Gimesia maris: one gene and its partner. The protein of the gene in region 1 interacts with the protein of each later gene in a pairwise test. Links are inferred from orthologs where the notes say so. Each region holds a gene or a part of one and is shown in the gene's direction. Other genes may lie near its edges. The genes, in order: tpiA and pepT.

Evidence for each region.
Region 2: the proteins of tpiA (region 1) and pepT interact in binary tests that used the Escherichia coli proteins (3 or more experiments, as listed by UniProt). The link is inferred for Gimesia maris from one-to-one orthologs.

The regions. Positions count from the first base shown.
Region 1 is NZ_CP042910.1:2,722,974-2,731,920, reverse strand. What follows is about bases 493-3,487. They hold tpiA (triose-phosphate isomerase), read left to right. Parts: upstream 493-1,600; coding sequence 1,601-2,374; downstream 2,375-3,487. Other genes in these bases: GmarT_RS10075 (YicC/YloC family endoribonuclease), read left to right, coding at 3,208-3,487; secG (preprotein translocase subunit SecG), read left to right, coding at 2,531-3,121; pheA (prephenate dehydratase), read left to right, coding at 493-1,337. Also shown: more of pheA, read left to right, coding at 168-492; more of GmarT_RS10075, read left to right, coding at 3,488-4,092; gmk (guanylate kinase), read left to right, coding at 4,161-4,775; GmarT_RS10065 (DNA-directed RNA polymerase subunit omega), read left to right, coding at 4,759-5,037; GmarT_RS10060 (flavoprotein), read left to right, coding at 5,055-5,615; GmarT_RS10055 (phosphopantothenoylcysteine decarboxylase domain-containing protein), read left to right, coding at 5,666-6,292; GmarT_RS10050 (DNA translocase FtsK), read left to right, coding at 6,772-8,947. UniProt on the Escherichia coli protein: Involved in the gluconeogenesis. Catalyzes stereospecifically the conversion of dihydroxyacetone phosphate (DHAP) to D-glyceraldehyde-3-phosphate (G3P).
Region 2 is NZ_CP042910.1:3,504,879-3,513,736, forward strand. Bases 2,943-5,848 are described here. They hold pepT (peptidase T), read left to right. Parts: upstream 2,943-3,732; coding sequence 3,733-4,965; downstream 4,966-5,848. Other genes in these bases: GmarT_RS12955 (sialidase family protein), read left to right, coding at 2,943-3,691; GmarT_RS12965 (S41 family peptidase), read left to right, coding at 5,400-5,848. In the rest of the region: GmarT_RS12945 (ArnT family glycosyltransferase), read left to right, coding at 291-1,985; more of GmarT_RS12955, read left to right, coding at 2,534-2,942; more of GmarT_RS12965, read left to right, coding at 5,849-7,070; GmarT_RS12970 (WD40 repeat domain-containing protein), read left to right, coding at 7,067-7,966; GmarT_RS12975 (serine/threonine protein kinase), read left to right, coding at 8,170-8,858. UniProt on the Escherichia coli protein: Cleaves the N-terminal amino acid of tripeptides.

The DNA.
Region 1 (8,947 bases):
CAAGAATGAGATTCGGGAGAAATCCGAAGTTAATCAATTCTTAAGGGATTGTAATCCAATTGTGAAACTGGCAGTAAGCGACTAAACACAACCAGGGAAGGCGTGTGATCTGGCTGCGGTTAATTTTCTGAGAGACAGAAACGAGACTCACATCCTGAAAGATTCCGATGGCCAAGAAAAAAGCGGTTAATAAACGAACTTCAGTCAGTAAGCCGAAGACGTCAACCAAGAAAAAAGTAGCCCGCACCAGCCCCAGCACAAAACGCAATCCTGCATCGACACAGTCCGAACTCAAAAAGATTGACCGAGAGATTATCAAACTGGTCAATAAACGCTGTTCGATGACAGTCAAACAGATCAAATCTGATCCCGAGCCCCGCAAGGCGATGTTTGACCCCAAAACAGATGAAGAACTGCGTGAAACAATCGAAAAACTGAACGGATCCGGCCCTCTGACCAACAATGCCATCCGTGGAATTTTTCGTCAGATCCTCAGTTCTGCCCGCAGACAGATCCACCCCCAACGCGTTGCCTACCTGGGCCCTGCTTACAGCTATACCCATCTGGCTGCCCTGGAACGGTTTGGCGAAGGGGCCGACATGGTGCCTGTGAACACCATCGGGGCTGTATTTGAAGAAGTCAACCGGGGGAATACCGAGTTTGGTGTGGTTCCCATCGAAAACAGTACGGATGGACGGGTGGTCGACACCCTCGATATGTTCACCCGGCTTCCATTACGGATTTGTGGTGAAGTGCTGATCGCCGTACATCACAACCTGCTGGCGCGCTGCGAACGGAGCGAAATCACCGAAATCTACAGCAAACCGCAGGCACTCTCACAGTGCCGCGAGTGGCTCTCCCGAAACATGCCTCAGGCTCATCTGCATGAAGTCACCAGTACTTCAACCGCAGCCCAGCTGGCAGCGACCAAACCAGGTGCCGCAGCAGTTGCCAGCCACCAGGCTTCTGTGGAATACGATCTGCAGATTATCGTGGAAGGCATTGAAGATAACGCCAACAACGTCACTCGCTTTGCCGTAATCGGCGAAGAGGTCTGCAACCCGACCGGTAAAGATCGTACGGCGATCCTGGTTCAAATCGCCCACAAGGCCGGCTCCCTGGCTGATACACTTCAGATCTTTAAGAAAAACAAGGTCAACCTGACCTGGATCGAATCCTTCCCGCTCCGGGGAGAAGAACCAGGATACCTGTTCTTCATTGATTTTGAAGGCCATGTTCAGGAACCCCATATTAAACGAACGCTGAATGAACTGGAGAAACGCGTCGTTCGTCTGGAAACAATGGGGTCCTACCCCCGCAGCGGGATTCTGGAGTAACAGAAGATGGCAACCGCGCCTCTGATTCGTGAGAATTCTGTGAAAACAGGGGTCATTTCAGGATTTTCAGCCCAAATCCTTGAATCATTGCGTTTGACTCAATAACTTATGCTGCAGCTTTGATTGCTGCTTAAAACGGCATCGGTAACCATTTGAAGGTCACAGATCCGTTAACGCTTTTGTTTCGCCTCTCGATCTCTGGCGAAAACAGTATCTGTACAGTCCATTTCCACCTTTAACTTACTTCAATCACAGGATCAATTATGCGTCGCTTCCTTGTAGCCGGTAACTGGAAAATGAATACCACTAAAGAATCCGGTGCACAGCTGGCTCAGGCCCTGGCATCCGAAGTGCCCTCTGAAAATCCTGCCGTTGAAGTTCTGGTTTGCCCTCCGTTTCCCTACCTGACCACGATCGGCGAGATCGTCTCTGGCTCAGGCGTCGGCTTTGGTGCACAAAACTGTTACCATGAAGCACCAGGTGCTTTTACCGGTGAAACTTCAACGGAAATGCTGACCGACGTCGGTTGCCGTTCCGTTATCCTGGGACACAGTGAACGTCGTCACGTCCTTAAAGAAACAGACACAGATATCAATCTCAAAGTCAAAAAAGCCCTCGAAGCTGGGCTGCAGGTCGTCCTCTGTGTTGGTGAATTACAGAGTGAACGTGAATCAGACCAGACAGAAACCGTGCTCAACACCCAGATGACAGGCGGCCTGAGTGGAGTCGACGCATCCGCATTCGGGCAGATCGTGATCGCTTATGAACCAGTCTGGGCGATCGGAACCGGTTTAACAGCGAGCCCTGAACAGGCAGAAGCCGCTCATCTCTACCTGAGAAACTGGCTCAAAGACCAGTATTCTGCAGAAATCGCAGACTCAACCCGAATTCTGTATGGTGGTAGTGTCAAACCAGATAACGCCAAAGAACTGCTTTCCCAGGAAAACGTCGATGGCGCGCTGGTTGGAGGAGCAAGCCTCAAAGCAGAGCTCTTTATCCCCATCATTCAGGCTGCTGTGGAGTTATCTGCAGAATAGTCAAGAGTTTCTGGTATTTAGACGATACTCCGAATCCAGAATCGATTTACAGATCGTATATCATTACTGTATGATACGGGCGATCTTACTTCAGCAACTTGCGGGTGATTTTATCAACCCGTTCAGAAGATATTTTAAGCCATTTAGGATGACACAATGATTTTTGCGACGTTCCTGGAAGCCATTACAGATCCTGCTACCATACTGATGACATTTCTGATGTTCTTCGGAGTCCTCCTGATTATCATCATCCTGCTGCAAAAAGGTCGTGGTGGTGGACTGGCCGGCGCATTCGGTGGTGCCGGTGGCCAAAGTGCACTGGGAACGAAAGCCGGCGATGTCTTCACAAAAATTACGATTATCATGGCAGTGATCTGGGTGATCCTGGCTGGTGTCTCCGGCATCACCACACGCGCCAGTTCCGGAAAATACAGTGGCGGTAGTGCCGTATCTGAAGAGACCGCTATTTCCTCGGATGACAAAAACAAAGAAGAAGAGACACCGGATACTGAAGAAAAAGCGGCAGGCGGCCCGGAATTCACACCTCCTAAAGATCTCGCTGAAAAAGAGACAAAAGCCGCTGAAGAGAAAAAGCCAGCTGCAACGGAAGAGAAAGCAACCAAGCCGGCTGAACCAGCCGGTAAAGATGCTGCTCCGAAAGCTGCCGCTCCTGAATCTAAAGAAGACAATAAACAGGAAACTCCTGCAAAACCTGAGACAACCAAATCTCAACCCAAGTCAGAATAGTCAACTGAGCTGATCCTGCGTTCGGCAAAGTTTTTGCTGGTTCTCTAAGCCTCAAATTATTCCTGTTATTCAGAAAAGAGTGTGTTGTGCTGCTGGGCATGACTGGTTTTGGAAGTGCGACTGCAGAAAACGACCGGCTCTCGGTCCATGCCGAGCTACGTACCGTCAACAATCGCTATCTGAAAGTTTCGTCCCGCTATCCGGACTTCTACGCGAAACTGGGAAGCCAGATCGAAAAACTGATTCGCAGTTCTGTCTCTCGCGGAACCGTGAATCTCACATTGCGAATTGACAGTCTGGATCGCACCAGCGATTACCTGCTGGATGAAGAAGTCATCAAACAGTACTGGGAACAGCTCAAACACCTGTCCGAAGCCTGCCATACTCCCTTGCCCAATCACGTTGACAGCCTGTTGACGTTACCTGGCGCTGCAATCGACAATTACTCGCGTTCCCATACCCCTGAGTCGGACTGGCCATTAATTGAACAGGCGATTCGCGGTGCCCTGCAGGAACTCACTGAGTTTCGCAAGAAAGAAGGGGAATCGGCCCAGGCAGATCTTGAGAGCAGTAATCAGATTATTCGCCAGCAGCTTGAAGTAGTTAAAGAGAAGGCACCGCGTGTTGTCACAAACTACCGGGATCGCCTGCATCAGCGACTGGCAGACCTGCTGAAAGACCAGGAAGTCGAACTGGACCCTGACAGCCTGATTCGGGAAGTCAGCATGTTTGCAGATCGTTGTGATATCAACGAAGAAATCAGTCGACTTGGCTGCCATTTAGAGCAATTTGACTCCATCATCACCTCAAAAACGTCTCAGGGTAAAAAACTGGAATTTCTGGTGCAGGAGATGTTCCGCGAAATTAATACGATCGGCTCGAAAGCCAATGATGTTGAGATTTCCCACGCCGTCATCGAAATGAAACTGGCTGTTGAGAAAATCAGAGAAAACGTCCAGAACGTTGAATAGTATAGAATTATTGATCTCCTGAGATTGAATACAGAGACCACACAACGATTACTCTGGAGCTTTACCAAGTGTCTGAACCCCAAGCCTGTATCCCACCGGACATACCGATTGTTGTGCTCTCCGGCCCGACCGCCAGCGGGAAAACAACCATTGTTAATCGACTGATGCAGGAAACACCGGTCAAACTGATCAAAGCGATCTCGGCCACAACGCGTCCTCGCCGAAAAGGGGAAGTGGACGGCAAAGATTACTATTTTCTGACAACGGAAGAATTTGAAAAACGACAGGAAAATAACGAATTCCTTGAATGTGAACAGGTTCATGGGTTGGGATACTGGTATGGAACGTTAAAATCAGAAGTGGACCGGGCAGCGAAACAGGGGGGCTGGCCTTTTCTGGAAATTGATGTGCAGGGAACCCTGAAACTGAAAAAACAGTTCCCCCAGACCATTACGCTCTTTGTCAGAACATCCTCCGATGAAGAATACGAGAAACGAATCCGCAATCGGGGAACCGAATCAGAAGAAGTGATCGAAAAACGGCTGGCAACAATTCGCAAAGAACTGGAGCAGGCCCAATATTATAGTCATGTCATTATCAATGACGATCTGGAACGTGCTGTCACAGAAATCGGCACCATCCTGAAACAACGGGAGCTAGAAATTAATGCTGGAAGAATTTAAAGAAGAAGAAATCGTCAACAAAGTGGGCGGACGTTTCAAACTGTCTTCACTCATTCAAAAACGGATTGTCGCGTTGAACCGGGGCGCGCGACCACTGGTCGAAATGCAGACCAAAAACCACATGGAAATCGTGGTTCAGGAAATCATGGAAGACAAAATCTACCTCGACCAGTCTGGTGAAGTGGCCATCACCGATGATGGAAGTCCGCTGGATGCCATCGAATATGACGACGCAGGCCCGACACTGGAAGACCTGGTTTAACACACCGATTCAGTACCATGAGCACCGGAAACCAACCCATGCAGGGGCGCGAAATCCTATTAGGTGTTTCTGGAGGAATTGCCGCATACAAGACGGCTGACCTGGCCAGCAAACTGGTTCAAAAAGGGGCAGCCGTCAGCGTGGTGATGACACAAGCCGCGCAGAAATTCATAGGCGCGACCACATTTGAAGCCCTCACCGGCCGCCCGGTCTACCAGGACGGGTTTGCTCCCCGTGAACATTTTCAGGGAGAGCATATTGGCCTGGTCAGAAGAGCCGAACTGTTTGTCATCGCGCCCGCCACTGCAAACGTGATGGCCCAGATGGCGCATGGTTTCGCGGATGATCTGCTAGCCACGCTCACGCTGACCTGCACTGCTCCCATCCTGCTGGCACCGGCGATGAACGCTGACATGTGGGCCAAGGCCTCGGTTCAGCGCAATCTGGAACAGATAAAGGCAGACGGAATTCAGATCGTAGAACCAGGCGAAGGCTGGTTGAGTTGTGGCGTGATCGGAAAAGGACGGATGGCAGAACCGGCAGAGATTTTAACCCGAATTGAAGAACTACTGGGGTAATTCGAATCTGCTCTGCCCTGCTTCGAACTCATCCATTGAATGATCCTCCAATGCGAATCCTGATCACAGCCGGCCCCACACGAGAATACCTGGATGATGTTCGCTACCTGTCCAACGCCAGCAGCGGACAGATGGGATATGCTTTAGCCCGCTCCGCCATTGCCGCCGGTCATGAAGTTGCGCTGGTTTCAGGCCCGGTCACTATTGCTCCCCCCGCCGGCTGCGAGCTTTACCAGGTTGAAACGACGGACGAGATGTTCGCGCAATGCGAAAAACTGTTCCCAAACTGTGATGGTGTGATTGGTACTGCCGCGGTCTGTGACTATCGGATCAAAACCCGTAAACCCGGCAAAATCGCTAAAACCGGCGAGGCGATTACCCTGGAACTGATAGAAACGATCGACGTTCTGGCAGAACTGGGATCCCAGAAAGGGAATCGCTGGGTGATGGGCTTCGCGCTGGAATCGCAGGATGCCCGCTTTAACGCCGTTCGCAAACTCTACAGCAAAAAATGCGATGCCATCGTGCTTAACAGTGTGAGCGCCATCGGCTCCTCAGAAAACTTCGTGGAAGTGATCGACCAGAGCCAGGAGATTGTCGCGACTTACTCGGGCGAAAAGACCCAGGTCGCAGATTCGCTGATCGAATGGATCCAGCAGCATCTGGCAGGCAGATAACCGGTCGCCCTTCTCACACGTCTACTGCGATAAACCGGGAGACAGGCCAGAACCTGTCAATCCCGCGCAACCGTTACAGTCGGCACGACGTGTTCCTGATAACTTCCGCTGACTGTTCTAACCCGAATCGCACGATCGCATGTGGCTAAAACACAACATCGTTTGATGAGTTTTTTCGACCCGCCCTCCGTTTGTGTGATAGGTTTGAGTAGTTAAGGAAATCAACATTTTTATGAATCCATACTTTTGTTTGGTACGTCTCAATGCCCCCCCATTGAGACACTGGTCGTGAAAATATTCCCGTCTGTTGATGTTCTTGGGTTTTCATCGCAGACGGGAACTATTTTTCACTCGAACAAATTTTCTGGTCAATCCCCACAAAAAAAGTAATCATTATTTTGCGTCCGCTTTGCGCGCCGTTGATTCTCCTTTGAATACACAACCCGAAATTTCTTACATAGATTTGCAGGTTGGTCAGCATGATCGACATTCAACGGTTCAAAACAGATTTAATCGCGCTGGGATTACTGGCAGCGACAGTCTTTCTTGGACTGAGTCTGTTCAGTTACGACCCCGCCGATCCTCCTGCGCAACTCGTCTACCCTGTCCGTGATGTCGCACAAAACCTGTGTGGTGACTCCGGCGCTCAGATTGCCCATTACCTGCGTACCGGTTTCGGTATCGGTGCCTGGGGAATTTTCCTGGCATTAATCGTAGTCGATATGCGAATGTTCTCGCGACAGGAAACTTCCGGAGTTCTGGTGGAACTCATCGGCCTGAGTCTGATTCTGATTTCAGCCTGTATTGTCAGCCAGATGATGCTGGGACAAAACAGTGCGACACCACTGATTGGCAGTGGTGGGTATATTGGTGCACTCGGTTTTTCTCTGCTGGAAACCCGATTTTCGGTTGCTGGATCGCTGATTCTGCTGACCTCGATGTTTCTGGCTGGACTGTTGCTGACAGCAGATACGCTGCCGGTACGTCTCTTCTTTTCCTGCCTCACCTTTCCTTTCAAAGCCTTGAGTCGTGAATCGGCTGAAGTGGATGAAACTGAAGAAGAAGCAGACGAAGAAGAGTATGAAGAGGAAGAAGAAATTGTCGCTGAAGAGGAAGACGAATACGAAGAAGAAGTCGTCGCCGTTCCCAAAGCGAAAGTAAAGCCTAAAAAACGCAAGCCGATCAAAGTCAATCCGCCGGCGGGAATTCGCGTGGCGCGACAGACTCAGCCAATCGAGCAAAAAAAAAACAGCTCCTATAAGCTGCCCGGGTTAGACCTGCTGGAAGATGCGGAAGACTTCCCGTTTGAGTTGTTAGCCAAAAAAGCGGAAGAAGCGGCCGAAGTTCTGGAAAACACGTTCGCTGATTTTGGTCTTGATATCCAGGTCTCCGAAATCGATACCGGCCCTGTCTTAACACTGTTCGAACTGGATCTGAAACCCGGACTGCGGGTGGCCAAAGTTACCGCGCTGGCTCACGATCTGGCAGTCGCTTTACGTGTGCCTTCCGTGCGAGTAGTGCCTTCCATTCCCGGAAAAAACACGGTCGGCGTGGAAGTTCCCAACGACAAACAGGTCATGGTCCGTCTGAAAGAACTGATCGAAGCCTGCTCTGACGAAACAGAAAAAAGTCGCATTCCCCTGTTCATGGGGAAAGATGTCAGCGGACATCCTCTGACTGCCGATCTGGCCAAATTACCTCACCTGTTGATTGCCGGTCGAACCGGAACCGGGAAAAGTGTCTGTCTGAATACACTGATTCTGTCACTGTTGATGACCCGCACGCCCAACGAAGTCAAAATGCTGATGATCGATCCGAAGATGGTGGAGTTAAGCGGCTACAAACGCATCCCCCATCTGATGCATCCGGTGATCACCGATATGAAAAAAGCGGAAGCCGTGCTGGCGTGGGCCGTCGACAAGATGGAAGAACGCTACGACCTGCTTGCCCGCTGCGGCTCCAGAAACATCGAAAGCTTCAACAAACTGGGTAAGGATAAAGTTCTGGATCTGGCTGGAATCGATCCTGAATCGGAAGAAGCATTGCAGATGCCGGAAAAAATGCCTTCGATCGTGATCGTCGCCGATGAAATTGCCGACATGATGATGACCTCTGGTAAAGACGTGGAAGCACATATTATTCGCCTGGCTCAGAAATCTCGTGCTGTCGGAATCCACCTGGTGCTGGCAACTCAGAAACCAACGGTTGACGTGATTACCGGTCTGATTAAATCCAACCTGCCTGCCCGCGTTTCATTCCAGGTGGCCAGTCGCGGCGACAGTCGTGTGGTTCTGGATGAAAACGGTGCAGACGCCCTGCTCGGCAACGGTGACATGCTGTATCTGGCACCTGGGACCAGTAAACTGACACGGGCCCAGGGCGCGTATGTCAGTGACGAGGAAATCGAACGCGTGATTGACTTCTTCAGTGACATGGCACCTGAATACAGTCCGGAACTGGCTCAAATCACCGCAGCCAATTCCAAGAAAAATAATGGCGGCGAATCGGACCGTAAAGAAGACAGCCTGTACGAAGAAGCCGTTGAAGTCGTCATTCGTGAAGGTCGCGGTTCCGTTTCACTGCTGCAGCGTGCTTTGGGAGTCGGCTACGGTCGTGGTGCCCGGTTGATAGACTATATGGCTGAAGATGGCATCG
Region 2 (8,858 bases), 780 kb from region 1 along the record:
GTTGTCTCCCCTGCCATAATCAGGTTCCGTGTTTCGGCCAGTTTACACTTATCTCAACCTGTTAAACTTCAGTGACAGTGTGATTTACAGATTGTATCGAGGAACAGGTCCATGGCTCATAATAACAGTGTATAACAATTGAGCCGGGAATAGGTATGGTAATTGCTTTATAGATCTGTTTGATTTCCAGACAGCTGAAACAGGATGATAATCCTTCATCAATAGTTTGAGTAAATGGTTAAGTGAGATTTCTAATCCAATCAAGTGAATCATAAAGCAGGGAATGCCGGGTGGGCAAAACGACAGTAGCATCAGCTTCGATTGAAACCGAAGCACAAAATGATGAAACCAGGGGTTCCGATTCCAGCCAGGAGACTTCAGTCTCAGTGGTGATCTGGTTGAGCGTTCTTGTCATCATCCTTGTCGGGATTGTCATCAGAGTAAACTTACTGGATTTGCTGTTTTTGGGCTATGACGAAGCAATGCATTTTCAGGCAGCGCGTGCTACTAATGTTGCCGATGTGATGCAGGCGAGTCGGATCTATACTCATCCTCCTTTGATTTTTCTTTTTTATCATTATTGGATGATTCTAGGCGACTCTGAATGGTTGTTGCGATTGCCTTCCCTGTTGTTTTGTGTTCCGGCACTTGTTTTCGGTTTTCTGTGGCTCAAGGAACTGCTGGGGCCACGGCCTGCCTTGGTGGGGTTAACCTTTCTTACTTTTTCGCTTCCGATGATTCAATTAAGCATCGTAGTGCGTGGGTATACGTTAATGCTCATGTTTTTTTTCGTTGCTCTGTATTATCAGGAGCGATTTTTTCGGCATGAGTCTTTGCCCGCGTTAGTTGTGAGTGGACTTTGTCTGGGACTGGCGATGTTAACTCACTATGCCACTGCCTGGTTTCTGCTGGTGATAGGATTATTAGCTCTGATGCGGCTTTTTTCGGGATCTCTTTCCCGTCGGGCAATCGTCAGTTGGGTCTTCTTACAGTTCGCTTTAATCGGTTTGTGCGTTGGATTGTATTTGTTGCACGTAAGAGGTTTTGTCAACAGTCAAATTCAGTCAGAACTGTGGGACGTCTGGTTGAATTACAGTTCAGCCGATCAGACAAAACTGCGTCCTGCCGCCCTGACGCTAATACATACGGCAGATTATATAAAATATGTTGCAGGTGTGAATCCGATCCTGATGGGCTGTTTGTTGCTGGTGGGATCTTTTGTTCTCTTATTAAAGGGTTATCGAGAGAGTGGATCGAAATGGATTGCCATTGAGCGAAGCCTGACGGTTCTCCTGCCTATGATCATTGCAGCGTTCTTATTTAACTATCGCATTTATCCTCTGGGATACACGCGGCACTCAATCTGGTTGATCCCCTTCACCGCTGCAGGATTTTCTGCTGCGGCTTATCCATTGTTGCGTTGTCCAGGCGTATTTCGATCTGCCTGCGGTGTATTTCTGCTTGGTTTCTGGTTTTACCTCTATCCCTATCAGGTGGTTAGAAGTCTGGAAACAACTCAGACACCTGCCATGGCCCGAGAAGTGGCTTCCTTATTGAAAAGCACCGTTCCTGCTGATTCGCTGATCATTACCGACGATAGTACGAGAAACGTTTTGGAATATTACCTGATGGGGAGAGAGCAGACTCAGATGAAACCTCTTGAGGGAGGGTTTATGGAATATCAAATGGGGGACTATCGTGTAATCACGATTCCGAAGTTCCATTTTTACTTATATGACTTCAAAAATGAATGGGAAAAATATCAGCAGGTGTTGGGGGAAGACGCTACAGAACCAGTCTGGCTGACCTATATCGGTTTCGGAAATCCTCGCAATATACCGCAGAGATTATTTAGAAACTTTCCGCCTCGTAAAGTGCTTGAAAAAGCAAACTACCTTGATAACTATATTATCAAGGTAGAGTTTATCGCACCTGATTCGGAAAATAAAAAACTCCCCGATGCTGATACTCTAATTGATCAATGAGAGATCCATCTGGTTTTATCTCAATTAAGCAGATAATGCCTCTCACGTTCAAACTCGAAGCATCGCTTCCATGGCGCTTCGATGTATCAGGCGGCGGTAATGGCATCCGTTAAAAAAACAACGCCTGAATCTCAGTTACAAGATTCAGGCGTCGTTTGTCTTGATGTGTCTTCTTATGACACAAGTAGCGGTGGAGGGATTCGAACCCCCGACACGCGGATTATGATTCCGCTGCTCTAACCGACTGAGCTACACCGCCAGTTTGGGTTACCCCCTGGCTTTGCCAGATGGGTTTATCCTACAAAATGTTCGACTGCAGGAAAAGCCATTTCTCAGTGCTAAACTGCTTAGGTATCTCACTTTATCGGCAAAATAACCCCCGAGAAGTCGAAAGCTTAACAAATTCCTGTTTGATCGCAAGTCAACCACTGCTCTCATCCGAAAATGCCCCGAATTTCGTTGATTGTGATGCGTTTACAGGGGCGATATACTCATTTTCTGGTCTTATTTTAAATCAGACGACCCTGGATCTGGAGTGGCCTTAAAATATGTACTATCCAAATCAACTACTGCTATCATGTGTCATCCTGTCTCTTGCTCTCCCCTGTTCTGCTGAAGAGAATCTTCAGGAATTCCCCCCTGCATTGAATTCAGAGATTGTGACTACCGTTTTTGAACGAGGAGAATCTGGTTATCACTCATTCCGCATCCCTGCTTTACTGACGACTCCTCGGGGAACGCTGCTCGCCTTTGCGGAAGGCCGCAGGAATAATTTAAATGACAGTGGCGACATCGATCTGGTTCTCAAAAGGAGTCAGGATGAGGGTAAAACCTGGTCTGAATTATTGGTGATCTGGACTGATGGCGAAAATACCTGTGGTAACCCGTGCCCCGTAGTGGATCAGACTACGGGCCGCATCTGGTTGCCTTTAACCTGGAATCACGGCAAAGACCATGCAAATCAGATCAAAGACCGGTCAGGCCTGGATACGCGACGCGTTTATATGAGTTATTCTGATGATGACGGCGTCACATGGAAGCAGCCCTATGAGATCACGGGATCGACCAAGAAACCGGAATGGACGTGGTATGCGACAGGCCCTGGAAATGGCATTCAGTTGACGCAAGGGAAATTTAAAGGCCGGCTGGTTATTCCCTGTGATCATAATGTCTCGCTGCAGGGAAATGTTGTACGTCGGGCGCACGCCATTTTTTCAGACAACCATGGTAAGACCTGGGAATTAAGCGAACCGATCGGAGAAAAAACAAATGAGTGTGCTGTCGTTGAACTGACTGACGGTCGGCTGTTGATGAATATGCGAAGCTATCACGGTGAAAATCGTCGAGCGATCGCTTTTTCCAGTGATGGAGGCATGACCTGGTCTGATGTGAGTCTGGATCAGGCTTTAATCGAGCCTGTCTGCCAGGCCAGTCTGATTCGTGTCCGGTTTCCTGATGTTGAGAAACCGGGACAGATCTTATTCAGCAATCCAGCCAGTAAAAAACGTGAAAAGATGGTCGTGCGACTCAGTGAAGATGACGGAAGAACCTGGACCGCCTCACGGCTGGTAACGCCCGGATCCGCTGCCTATTCCAGTCTCGCCGGAATCGGTGATGGAAAAGTCGGTTTGCTTTATGAGCGGGACGGCTATCGGACCATAGAATATGTTGCCTTTAAACTCGATTCTTTTCAGCCTGAATTATAGTTGAATGAGATCCCCCATTTAATATTAGAAAACAGATACTCATGGATACACTACAAGATCGCTTTTTGCGTTATGTCAGAATTGATACTCAGTCGGATGAGACGAGTCCTACGTTTCCGAGTACAAAAAAGCAGCTGGTGCTGAGTCGGATGCTGTTTGATGAGTGTGAGCAACTGGGGTTGGAAGATGTCACAATAAATGAGTACGGAATTGTGATGGCCACGATTCCCTCCACGGTTGAAGCGGATGTCCCGGCGATCGGGTGGGTAGCCCACGTGGATACCTCCCCTGAGTTCTCCGGTACGGACGTGAAACCGATCGTGCACGAAAATTATAATGGAGAAGATCTGGTGCTGCCCGGTGATCCGTCACGTGTATTGCGGGTCAGTGAAGAACCTCGTCTGAAGCAGATGCAGGGGAAAACGGTGATTACCACTGATGGTACGACACTTCTGGGAGCAGACGACAAGTCGGGAGTGGCTGTAATGATGTCCGCCGCCGCGAAGCTGATGGGGGATTCCTCTATCAAACATGGCCCGATTCGACTCTGTTTTACCTGCGATGAAGAGATCGGTCGGGGCATCGAAAAGCTGGATTTAAATGCATTCGGTGTCTGTTGTGCGTACACGTTAGACAGTGATGGCAGTGGCCGCATCGATTCCGAAACCTTTTCTGCAGATCAGGCTGTCATTGTTGTCAAAGGGGTCAATACACATCCTTCTGTTGGTAAGGGTGTGATGGTGAATGCCAATCGCATTTTATGTGAGTTGATTGCTCAATTACCGACAGAAACCTTAAGTCCGGAAACGACTGAGGGGCGGGAAGGCTTTATCCATCCCTATCATATTGAAGGCAGTGTTTCTGAGGCGTCTGCCCGGCTGATCTTACGTGATTTTGAAACAGAGAAGCTTGCGGAATATGCCGAACTTCTGGAATCACTGGCCGAACCACTTCGCCAGAAAAACCGCAAGGCAGAGATCACGATCAACATACATAAACAGTATCGCAATATGCGTGATGGGCTGCCCAAAGAGCCACGTGCATTGGAGAAGGCAATCGAAGCGACTCGCGCTGCCGGCCTCGAACCCAATCTGAACGTGATCCGTGGAGGGACAGATGGCAGTCTGTTGACTGAAAAAGGATTACCCACCCCCAATCTTTCCAGTGGACAGCACAATCCCCATTCACCGCTGGAATGGACCACTGTGGAAGAAATGCAGCAGGCAGTTGATGTTCTGATACAGCTGGCAATTCTCTGGGGCAAAGAACGTTGAGGTTCCAACTGACGAGTTGAATGAATTTGAGACACGCGCCGCTTTTTTCTGAAGTTGCTCATTCCGGTTCGGGTTGTCCGGGTTACCGGGGTTGGTGGAAATAGAGAAGCATTTCAGCTCCAGCTGCGCGTGTTGTACTAACGAGTTAAGACAACACGCCCTCCCTTAGCAGTATTCTGCCTGATTCGGTTTTAAATGGTCATTTAAAAATGAACCGATTGCACAGGTCGTAGTGCATCTTCACGAAAACGATTGTTTGACCATCGAATTTTTGTGGCTTATGTTAAACATATCGGCAAGATACTTGTTTAAATAAACGCTGTGCATTTATTGTGCAGCGCGAACCGGCGACTGTTTACCTGCCTGCTTTTGATGAGCCCTGCTTGTGGCGGCCTTCAGCAACAGGATAAAACGTCGGTTATAGAGGGGGAACCATGTTTTCTACTACCAAGACGCGACTTCTTAAGAGATTACATTCGAGTCATTTGTGGGTTTATCTACTGGGCTGTCTGCTGGCAGCAGGATCCAATATCACTGCTGCGGATCCAGGTGAACTTCCCATTGTGATTCCCGTTACGCAGACCCAGTCAATTGCTAAAGGGGAGGAGTATGAACGGAATCGGCAATGGATCAAGGCGATTGAGCATTATGAAGAAGCCTTAAAAGAGTGGCCTGAAAACGACAACATCAAATACGGTTTGCGTCGTGCCAAAATTCACTTTGGCATCGACCGTCGTTACTCGGATGACAGCTTTTCGAAAGTGCTTCTGAATCAATCGCGAAGAGAAGCATTTATCCTCTTCGACGAAATTCTGTCTAAAATTCAATCGCACTTCGTCGATCCGCTCAGTACCACTTCTTTCGTGGCACATGGTACGGAAAGCCTGTATCTGGCTCTGGCCAATGATCAGTTTATTAAAGCTCATCTGAAAGGAGTGCCGCCCGAGAAGATTCGTATGGTGCGTCGTATTCTAAGAGAAAATTACTGGAACAAATCTGTTTCCAGTCATCACGGGGCACATCAACTGATTATCGAAGTCTGCACGATGTCTTATCAGAATCTGGGACTGCGGGATACTGCTGTGATTTCTGAATACATGTTCGGTGGCTGTAATGCCCTGGATGATTACAGCAGCTTTCTGACTCCGGAGCGTCTGGGCGATCTGTACGACAATATCGAAGGTGAATTTGTCGGGATCGGGATCGAAATGAAAGCCGAGATCGGAGAAGGCATGCTGCTGATGAATGTGCTGCCAGACAGCCCTGCCGAAGCGGCCGGGGTCCTGTCGGGAGATCATATTGTTGGCATCGATCAGCATGACTGCCGAAATATGACAACTGACCAGGCAGCGAATCTGCTGCGGGGGACTTCAGGCAGTCAGGTACTACTGGAACTGGAAAGTCCTGGCAGTGACCGGACGCGAACTGCAAGGGTTACCCGTAAAGCAGTCCAGGTGAAAAGTTTTCCCATCGTGAAGATGCTTGATCAGGAAAATGGAATCGCTTACATCAAAATGACCGGTTTTCAGAAAACATCTGCTGCAGAACTGGATGCCGCCCTGCATAAACTTCACGGTGAAGGTATGCGGTCACTGATCTGGGATGTGCGTGGTAATCCAGGCGGGTTACTGTCTGCCGCCGTGGAAGTGCTGGATCGTTTTCTGGAAGAAGGGAAGCTCGTTTCCACAAAAGGACGCGTTTCTGATCAGAACTGGAGCTACACAGCACATCGTCCTGGTACTTGGAAAATTCCGCTGGTATTATTAGTCGATGAAAACAGTGCCAGTGCCAGCGAAATTGTGGCGGGGGCATTAACCGATCATCGTCGTGCGACAGTGGTCGGACGCAAAACCTACGGGAAATGGTCTGTTCAGAGTATTTTCCCGATTCGGGGTTCGACTGGTTTACGCCTGACAACTGCCAAATTCTATTCGCCTCAAGGTAACACTTATGGTAAGATCGGGATCAAACCGACAATCACGGTTGAAAAGGATGAACTGCAGACAGCCATGTATGGTGCGTCAAGAGAGCAGAAACTCGCTGCAGATTCTGATATCAAACGTGGCTTACAAATCCTGCAAAGGCAATATGCTGTAACACCATGATGGATGAACGTGCCGCCTGGCTCACACAGGGAAAAGGGACAACCCCCGAATTACGGTGGTCATTCTCAACAGAAGCTCCTTTACTTGCGCTGGACCTGGCACGGGAAACAGGAGAAATACTGGCCGCCGATGTTTCGGGCGGCCTTTATTTATTGGATCGACAGGGGCAGTTTCTGCATTTGAATCGTGGTGTTAAGGATGTGCAACTGGTCCACTGGAGTGATCGTGGGAAACTGGGAGCTGCGATCTACTCAGACAATAATATCTGTTGCTTTGATCGTGATCTGAACGTCTTGTGGGCGATCTCTTTTTCGGTGGAGTGCCTGGCAATTACGATGGATTCCTACGGCGACTATCTGGCAGTCAGTCTGGCCAGTGGTAAGACCATTCTGATTGACTCGCAGAAAAAGAAAGTCGCCAGTTTTGAAACGATGCGTCCTTTAAGTTATCTCGAATTTCAGGTCTCTGAACCAAGATTGATGGGGGCAGCGGAAAATGGGTTTCTCTGCTGCCATGATCTTGAGGGAAATTGTATCTGGACTGAAAAGCACTGGTCTAATTGTGGAGGGATTTCAATTTCGGGAGATGGACAGCGGCTCTATCTGGCAGGATTCAATTATGGAATTTTAATTTTTGACCATGATGGTGAATCTGCAGGGACTCTGATTTTTGAAGGGACACCCAAAGTCCTCGCTTGTGATTTTGCAGGAAATCGAATCGTTGCCGCTACGATAGAGCAGGAACTGTACTGGTTAAATCAGGAGGGTAAGCTGATTTGGGGAGGAGTGATTCCTGATGAAGCAGTTGAAGTAGCCTGCGATCCGTTTGGTCAATGGTGTGTTTGTGGTTTGAAATCCGGTCTCGTGCAGTGCCTGGACTGGAGTGATTCGATTTAAAAGCACCCTGTCCCCCGGACACCTGCTGTTGTGATGTGCAGTCCTCATTTTCTTATCGAGTAAGGTCGAAAAGAATGAGGGTCTATTTTGACTCTCTCACGACAACAGCTTATGATATATGTTCTTCTGTCATTCGGGTTTAGGTGGTTCCAAATCAGTTCTTAACAATTTCTGGAAGCGTTCGGACTCAAGTAAGGCGTTTTTTGAATCGTTCGATTCAGACATTTCTGGGGCAGGCAATGGCCAAGCGGAATGAAAATACACCTGAGAGAAAAAAACGCCAGTCTGCGCGCGTACCGAAACTGGAAACGCTGGGCAAATACAAAATTGAAAAAGAAATCGGTGCAGGCGGTATGGGCGCTGTTTTCCTCGCCCGTGACACCAGATTGAACCGACTGGCTGCTCTAAAGATTCTGCCGCGGGATAAAGCGGAAAACCCTGTTCTCGTGAAACGCTTCAAGGCGGAAGGTCAGGCGGCTGCCCATCTCCGCCATGAGAATATTGTTTCAGTTTATGATGCCGGCGAAGAAGACGGTTATCTTTATATCGCGCTGGAATATGTTGAGGGAACAGACCTTCATAACCTGATCAATAAACGAAATCGGATTCCAGTCCGCCGGTCGCTGGAGATCATCACACAGGTGACAGAGGCTCTCTCACATGCTTATCAGCAGGGAATCGTGCATCGTGACATCAAGCCTGCCAATATTCTCATTCGCCTGGATGGCGTTGTTAAGTTGACTGACCTGGGATTGGCCCGTTCCATAGATGATAATACGGAAACGAGTATCACCCGGGCCGGGACGACTGTTGGGACCGTTGATTACATGGCTCCCGAGCAGGCCCGTGACAGTAAGGCGGCAGATATCCGCAGTGATATCTATTCGCTCGG